2 regions of the Methylobacterium sp. 275MFSha3.1 genome follow, and region 2 is predicted to be linked to the other one. Evidence: riboswitches for the same ligand, from Rfam matches in the RefSeq annotation. Region 2 holds a riboswitch; the other holds the start of a gene.

Evidence for each region. A riboswitch is a leader RNA that binds a small molecule or an ion and turns the genes downstream of it on or off. The one in region 2 is predicted to bind thiamine pyrophosphate.
Region 1: linked by a shared signal. The riboswitch ahead of thiC (phosphomethylpyrimidine synthase ThiC) and the one ahead of thiO (glycine oxidase ThiO) in region 2 are both predicted to bind thiamine pyrophosphate.

What each region holds. Positions count from the first base shown of each region.
Region 1 covers NZ_FNWP01000012.1:177,674-181,764, reverse strand. Annotated here, with positions in the region: gene thiC (phosphomethylpyrimidine synthase ThiC) at 1-1,454, opposite strand, end outside; TPP riboswitch at 1,526-1,631, opposite strand; gene BLW78_RS16445 (alpha/beta hydrolase) at 1,756-2,586, shown strand; gene BLW78_RS16440 (restriction endonuclease) at 2,602-2,976, shown strand; gene BLW78_RS16435 (acyltransferase family protein) at 3,093-4,091, shown strand, end outside.
Region 2 covers NZ_FNWP01000009.1:216,404-220,494, forward strand. Annotated here, with positions in the region: gene BLW78_RS13175 (thiamine phosphate synthase) at 1-98, opposite strand, end outside; gene BLW78_RS13180 (thiazole synthase) at 95-898, opposite strand; gene thiS (sulfur carrier protein ThiS) at 901-1,113, opposite strand; gene thiO (glycine oxidase ThiO) at 1,110-2,333, opposite strand; TPP riboswitch at 2,398-2,526, opposite strand; gene BLW78_RS13195 (retropepsin-like aspartic protease family protein) at 2,760-3,266, shown strand; gene BLW78_RS13200 (glycosyltransferase) at 3,665-4,091, shown strand, end outside.

The DNA.
Region 1 (4,091 bases), on a different contig from region 2:
CCGAGATGCTCCTTCGGGGTGACGTAGCAGAGCATCGCGGTGCCGAACCAGCCGATCATGGCGGCGCCGATGCCCGAGGTGATGTGATCGTAGCCGGGGGCGATGTCGGTGGTCAGCGGGCCGAGGGTGTAGAACGGCGCCTCGCCGCACTCCTTCAGCTGCTTCTCCATGTTGACCTTGATCTTGTGCATCGGCACATGGCCGGGGCCCTCGATCATCACCTGGCAGCCCTTGTCCCAGGCGACCTTGGTCAGCTCGCCCAGCGTCTCCAGCTCGCCGAACTGCGCGGCGTCGTTGGCGTCGGCGATCGAGCCCGGGCGCAGGCCGTCGCCCAGCGAGAACGACACGTCGTAGGCCCGCATGATGTCGCAGATCTCGTCGAACCGCTCGTAGAGGAACGATTCCCGGTGCCCGGCGAGGCACCAGCGGGCCATGATCGAGCCGCCGCGCGAGACGATGCCGGTGACGCGCCGCGCGGTCAGCGGCACGTGGGCGAGGCGCACGCCGGCATGGATGGTGAAGTAGTCGATGCCCTGCTCGGCCTGCTCGATCAGCGTGTCCTTGAAGACCTCCCAGTCGAGCTTGAGCGGGTCGCCGCCGACCTTCTCCAGCGCCTGGTAGATCGGCACCGTGCCGATCGGGACCGGGCTGTTGCGGATGATCCACGAGCGGATGTTGTGGATGTTGCGGCCGGTGGACAGGTCCATGACCGTGTCGGCGCCCCAGCGGATCGACCAGACGAGCTTCTCGACCTCGTCGGCGGCCGAGGAGGTCACGGCGGAGTTGCCGATGTTGGCGTTGATCTTGACCAGGAAGTTCCGGCCGATCGCCATCGGCTCCAGCTCGGTGTGGTTGATGTTGGCCGGGATGATCGCCCGGCCGCGGGCGATCTCGTCGCGCACGAATTCCGGGGTGATGAAGGGCGGGACCGAGGCCCCGAAGCTCTGGCCGTCCGCGAGCGCGGCCTCGGCGCCCGCGAGCATGGCCTCGCGGCAGACGTTCTCGCGATGGGCGACGTAGATCATCTCCTCGGTGATGATCCCCGCGCGGGCGAACTCGTACTGGGTCACCATCTGGCCCGGGGCCGCCTTGCGGATGGTCCGCTCGGCGGGGCAGGGGGCCACGAGCTTGTCGCCCGCGAATCCGTTATCCTCGGGCTTCACCGCGCGCGGCGCGACGGCCGCGTAACCGCGGGCCGCGACCCAGGGCTCGCGCACGCCGGGAAGGCCGGCGTTGAGATCGATACGGGCATCGGTCTCGGTATAGGGGCCCGACGGGTCGTAGACCCGCACCGGCTCCTCCTTCGGATCGGAGAGGACGATCTCGCGATAGGGAACGCGGATGTCCGGCCGCCCGGCCGGGTTCGCGTACGCCTTGCGCGATCCGGTGACCGGACCCGTGGTCACGGTCTCGGGGCTGCCTTTCACGTCCTTCGGGAGAACGGGTGCGTTCATCGTGGGCCTCTCCTCGTGCTGGAGCGGTCCGGTCCACGCGATGGCCGAGATGAGATGAGGTCGCGCGAGATGCGACCGCAGGTTCCCGTCCCTCCGCCGGTATGAGCCGGATCAGGTTCAAGGGTCAGGGCAGCGTGCCCAATCTCAGCCCTCTTCAGGGCCCCCCTCGGAACGGTTCCAGACTCGGGCCCACGGACGGCTTTGTCAATGCTGACCGGCCGCCCTAGAAAACACATCCCCGAAACCGTTCGTCCGAACGCACGCGTTCTCCCGCACCCAATCACACCGCGATCGCACCGCAATGCGCCTCATCGCCGGCCTCCTGCTCGCCGCGCTCCTCGTCTGCGGGCTGGCCTGCGCCGCGCTCGCGCTCGGGCAGCGCCGGTTCCTCTATCCGGGCGCCTTCGGGCCGCAGAACCCGTGGACGATCCCGCCGGGCCTCGCGACGATCACGGTCGCGACCCCCGACGGCGAGACCCTGCACGGCCTGTGGCGGCCTCCGCGGCCGGGCTGCGGCGTCGTCGTGAGCTTCCACGGCAACGGCTCCCGCCCCGAGCCGCACGCGGCCCGCTTCGCCGCGGAGCCCTGGCGGGCGCGCGGCTGGGGCGTGCTCACTGTGGCCTATCGCGGCTATCCCGGCTCCACCGGCAGCCCCAGCGAGGACGGGCTGATCCGCGACGGGCTGGCGGCCGTCGAGGCCGCGCGGGCGCGGGCGCCCGACGCGCCGATCCTCCTCCACGGACACTCCCTCGGGGCCGCCGTGGCCGTGGCCGTCGCCGAACGGGTGCCGACGATCGGCCTGTACCTGGAGGCGCCGTTCGATTCGATGACCCACACCGTGCGGCTGCATGTCCCGCTAGCCCCGATCTGGCTCCTGCGCGACACGTACCGCTCGGACCTGCGCATCCGCGACGGGTCGGCGCCCGTGCTGATCGTGCAGGGCCGCGACGACACGGTGGTGCCGGCCAAGCTGGCGCGGAACCTCGCCCAGGCGGCCGGCCCGCGGGCGCGGATCGACGTGATCCCGGGGGACCACGTCTCTATCCTGGGGAGCCGGGATCGCGAGGCCGAGGCGCTGTTCGGACAGGGCGTCGGTCCGGCCTGCCCGCAGCCGGTGGACCAGCAGGGGTAGGAGAGGGAGGCTCGCGTGGTCGGACGGCGCTCGCAGCGCTGGAGCGCCGAGGATCCGGACGCGCCGGGCGTCCCGGGCCCGCCGGACCCGGTCTGCCCCCTCTGCGAGCGCCCGATCCCTCGCTGCGCCCGCTCCAGCCTCCATCACCTCACGCCGAAGCTGAAGGGCGGGACCCATCGCGGCACGGTCCGGCTGCACCAGATCTGCCACTCGGCGATCCACGCCCGCTACAGCGAGGCGGAGATCGCCAAGCGCCTCGCCGACGTCGAGGCGCTGCGCGCCGATCCGGAGATCGCGCGCTTCCTCGTCTGGGTCCGCGGCAAGCCCGACGATTTCCACGCCGCCACGCGCATGACCCGCGAGCGGAAGTCGGCGCGCCGCAAGATCTGACACCTGCCCGGCCGGCGTTTACCGGGCGTTCGTCACATCCGCAGGTGGCCGCCGCCCCGTTCCTTGCCGTCAACCCGAACCGGTCCAGGATCGCCCCGATCGCGAGGGTTCGGACGATGGCCGGGGTCGGGGATACGGGGGATCGACTCGCCTGGGTCGATATCGCCAAGGGGATCTGCATCCTCTTGGTCGTCATGATGCATTCGGTCATCGGCACCGGCGAGGCCATGGGCGGCGAGGGCTTCCTCCACCCGGTCGTCGCCTTCGCGAAGCCGTTCCGCATCCCGGACTTCTTCCTGCTCTCCGGACTGTTCGTCGGGCGGGTGATCGACCGCGACTGGCGCCTGTTCTTCGACCGCCGGGTCGTCCACTTCGCCTATTTCTACCTGCTCTGGCTGGTGATCCAGTCGGCCGCCAAGTACGGCAAGATCGTCGGCGATGCCGGTCCTGCGGCCTTCGCGGCGCATCTCGCCCACGCGCTGATCGAGCCCTATTCCAGCCTCTGGTTCATCTACCTGCTGGCGGTGTTCTCGGTGGTCACCAAGGCCCTGCGCCGCGTGCCCGGCGGCGTGCTCCTCGCCGGCGCCGCCCTGCTGCAGATCGCCGACATCCGCAGCGACTCGACCCTGATCGAGGAGTTCTGCGCCCGCTACGTCTACTTCGTCGCGGGCTACCTGTTCGCCGGGCGGATCTTCGCGCTCGCCGACGCGGCGCGCCGCCGCGTCCCGCTCGCCCTCTGCGGCCTCGGCGCCTGGGCGGTCCTGGAAGGCTGGCTCGCGCTGACCCCGTCGGGCCTGCCGGATCATCCGACCCTCGCCAGCCTGCCGCTGGTGAGCCTCGCCCTCGGCGCGGCCGGAGCCCTCGCGATCGTGGTGGCGGCGGCTCTCATCGGCCGCGCCGGCGGTCCGGTCGCCGAGGCGGTCCGGACCTGCGGCCAGCGCTCGATCGTGATCTACCTCGCCTTCTCGCTGCCGATGGCGGCGACACGGGAGATCCTCGTGCGCACCGGCGCGATCACCGATATCGGCCTCGCGAGCCTGACCGTCATGGCGATGGCGGTAATCCTGCCGCTCATGCTGGAGCGGCTGGTCCGCGGGACGGCGCTCGACCTGCTG
Region 2 (4,091 bases):
CCGCCGCCGTCGAGGACCGCCTGGACGGTCTCGGCGAGGGGCCGCGGATGCCCGTGCCGGTCCGTCACCGCGAGCAGCGGCAACGGCAGCGCCCTCACGAGCCGACGAGGCCGAGCTGCGGGCTCGACGGTTCGGCCCGGCCGCGGCGGGGGATCCGCCCGGCGAGGTGGGCGTCGCGCCCGGCCTCCACGGCCCGGCCCATGGCGCGAGCCATCCGCACCGGATCGTCGGCCTTGGCCACGGCGGTGTTGATCAGGCAGGCGGAGGCGCCGAGTTCCATGGCGATCACCGCGTCCGAGGCGGTGCCGATCCCGGCATCGACCACCACCGGCACTGTCGCCCGGCGGCAGATCAGCTCCAGGTTGGCCGGATTGGCGACACCCATCCCGGAGCCGATCAGGGAGCCCATGGGCATCACGGCGGCGCAGCCGAGATCCTCCAGGCGCTGGCACACGATCGGGTCGTCGTTGCAGTAGGGCAGCACGACGAAGCCGTCGTCCACGAGATGGCGGCAGGCCTCGATCAGCTCCATCACGTCCGGGTAGAGCGTCTCGCGGTCGCCGATCACCTCGACCTTGATCCAGTTGGTGTCGAGCGCCTCGCGGGCGAGCTCGGCGGTCATGATCGCGTCGCGGGCCGTCTCGCAGCCGGCGGTGTTCGGCAGGAAGCGCTTGCCCTTCAGGATCTTGACCGTGTCCGAGCCGTGGCCCTGGAGCGAGACCCGGCGGATCGAGGCGGTGACCACGTCGGCGCCGCTCGCCGCGACGGCGTCGCGCATGATCGCCTGCGTCGGGTAGCCGGCGGTGCCGATGAACAGCCGGGACGACAGCCTCACCCCGGCGATGGTCAGGCTGTCATCCCCGCCCTCGGGGCGCGGCGGCAAGTGGCTCTGGTCCATGCTCAACCTCCCTGCATGGCGCGGACGATCTCGACCCGGTCGCCCTCCGCGACCGGTGTCTCGCCCCAGTCCCGGCGGCGCAGAACGCGGCCGTTCAGCGCGATGGCGACGCCCTGCGGACTCTCGATACCGCTCTCCTCCGCCTCGAGGCGGAACAGGGCGTCCACCGTCTCGACCGCGCACTCTCGCGGCTCACCGTTGACCAGGAGTTTCATGCCGAGGCCCTCAGCGCTTCCGGCTGGCCGAAGCGCGCGCGGGTGAAGGGACGCGCCACCTCCGGCAGCGCGCCGCGCAGCACCAGCGCGGCGATCGCGTCGGCGGTGACCGGGGCGAGCAGGTAGCCGTTGCGGTGATGCCCGGTGGCGGCGACGAGGCCAGGGGCGATCGCGTCGAGGATCGGCGCGTCGTCGTCCGAGGTCGGTCGGTAGCCGCTCCACACAGCCTCCACCTCCATCTCCTCGATGCCGGGCAGCACCCGGCGGGCGCCCTCCAGCAGGGCGTAGAGCCCGCCCGCGGTGACGCCGGGACGGAAGCCACAATCCTCCACGGTCGCGCCCACGACGAGCTGGCCGTCGCTCTTCGGGGCCATGTGGACCTGCTCGGTCCAGACCATCCGCGCCAGGGTACCAGTCCGAGCGGTGGTGCGCAGGGCCAGGGACTGGCCCTTCAGCGGGCGGACCGGAAGGGCGAGCGCGTCGGGCAGCAGGCCGCCCTCCCCGCTCCAGGCGCCGGAGGCGAGGATGACGGTCTCCGCCGGGACGACGCGGTCGCCGGCGCGGATCCCGGTCACGCGGCCGCCCGACCAGTCCAGGGCGGTGACGGGGGCCCGCTCCGCCAGGATCACGCCGGCGCGGCGGCAGGCCTCGGTGAGGGCGTCCACGACCAGGCGAGGATCGACCTGATGGTCGCGCGGACAATGGATCCCGGCGGTGACGGAGGGGCGCAGGCCCGGCTCCAGGCGCCGGACCTCGCTGCCCGGCAGCCACGTGGCCTCGAGCCCCGAGCGGCGCTGCAGGTCGTAGCGGAAGCGCAGGCGCTCGACCTCGTCGCGGCCGACCGCCAGCACCAGGGTGCCGTCGGCGCGGTAGTCGATCGCCCGGCCGGACTCGGCCTCCAGGGCGTCGCGGAACGCGGGCCAGAGCCGCAGCGAGTCCAGGGCGAGCGGCAGCAGCGGATCGGAGCCCGGCTCGTGCTCGGCGGCCGGGGCCAGCATGCCGGTGGCCGCGAGGCTCGCGCCCGCCCCGATCGTGTCCCGCTCCAGCACCGTCACGGCGCGGCCGGCCCGGGCGAGGCGCCACGCGATCGACAGCCCGATCAGCCCGCCGCCGACCACGGCGACGTCCGTTCGCGCCGGAAGGGTCGCCGGCGCGACGCTGCCGTCCGGGTTGCGGCGGCGGCCGATCGGTGAGGCGGGTCGGTCGAGGGGCACAATCATCTCCGCGGATTGCCGTCGCGGAGATCGGGCCGTGCGCTTCGGTGAGAAGCTGTGGCCTGCCTTTCAGGCGGCCGCGGTCCAATCCCTACGCCGGTATGAGCCGGATCAGGTTCGAAGGATTTCCGCGCCGCAGGTCCTGACGGACGTGCCAGCGGTTTCTCAGCCCCTTGCCGGGGATCTCCCTGGAACAGACGCAGATGTGGCTCCCCGGCCGCTGCCGGTCAACCCCGCGCCGCGAGCATCCAGTCGTTCCCGCGACAATCCGCGGATCCCGGTGACGATCTGGACACCAAGCGGAGCGGAATCGGCGCGCGCGCCGCGGCGGCGACCGCGATCGCGCACCATCCCTTCACCGGTCTGGCATCTCATCACCGGGATTCCGGAACGTCTCCGGTCGCCGGCACTCCACGTCACGGGCGGACTCGCGTGCGCGCAATCCTATTGATCTGCCTGCTCGGCTTCCTCGGTGTCACGGCCGCCTTGAAGTTGCGCGACGGCATGAGGCCGGCGCCGGTGGCCCTCGCCGTCACGCCGCCGCCGGAGCCCGTTCCCGCAGTCGACGCCGCCGGCGTGGCTCTCCAGGCCGGGCGCAACGGCCACTTCTTCGTCAACGCGCTGCTGGACGGCCGCTCGCTGCCGATGATGGTCGATACGGGAGCGAGCGCCTGCGCGTTCTCCGAGGAGGATGCCGCGCGGATCGGGATCCGAGTTACTCCGGCCGATTTCACCCGCGTCTGGAACACCGCGAACGGCACGGTCCGCGTGGCGCCGATCCGGATCGCCATCGTGCAGATCGGATCGATCACGGTCCGGGACGTCGATGCGGTCGTGATCCCGCGCGGGCTCCTGTCGACGAGCCTGCTGGGCATGTCGTTCCTCAGGCGTCTGCGCGATTTCGGCATCTCCGGCAGCACGATGACGCTCAGGGGCTGAAGCGGCCGGAGATCAACGCTGATCTGTCTGGTCGAGGCGCGCCTGTGGCGGGCCCACGGGCTTGCACCACGGGATCGGCTGCGGGCCCAACGCCCGCGCCGATGACCTACGGCGTTCGGGCCTCGTGCCAGCCCGATGGAGGGCGTCTCCTGATCCGATCGATCAGTCTATCGGTCGCGGGTATTTGCAGTCATAAGACCGTGAGCCGGAGTATTTACATATAAGTGGCCGATTATATGTCGTTTCAGATATTTAATCCAAATTTTTACGAAGGATATGTTTGTTTTGTCAGCGCATTCCGGCAATGCTAGGAGCGTTCATGACTGCGCATCCGACACGTGAGCGCACGACGGGACGGCTTCGGTATGAAGAATCGCGGATCGACGATCTGTTTGTCCATGATCGTGAAGGACGAGGCCCACGTTATCCGGCGTTGCCTCGATTCTGTTCGTCCGATCATCGATCATTGGATCGTCGTCGATACCGGCTCGACGGATGGAACCCAGGATGTCGTCCGTGCCGCGCTCGCGGACATACCGGGTGCCCTGGTCGAGCGCCTCTGGGTTGATTTCGCTTTCAACCGGAACGAGGCCTTGAAACTCGCGCGGCGTCACGCGCAGTACGCATTGATCATCGACGCCGACGATGAGCTGATCATCCCGGCGGACTTCACGATGCCGAAGCTGCGTGCGCCCGGCTATCGGTTCGAGATCATAGACGCGCACACGCGGTACTGGCGCAACCAGCTGGTCAGCACCCGGGAGAACTGGCGTTACCGGGGCGTCCTGCACGAATTCCTCAGCTGCCCCGGCGTGACAGAGACAC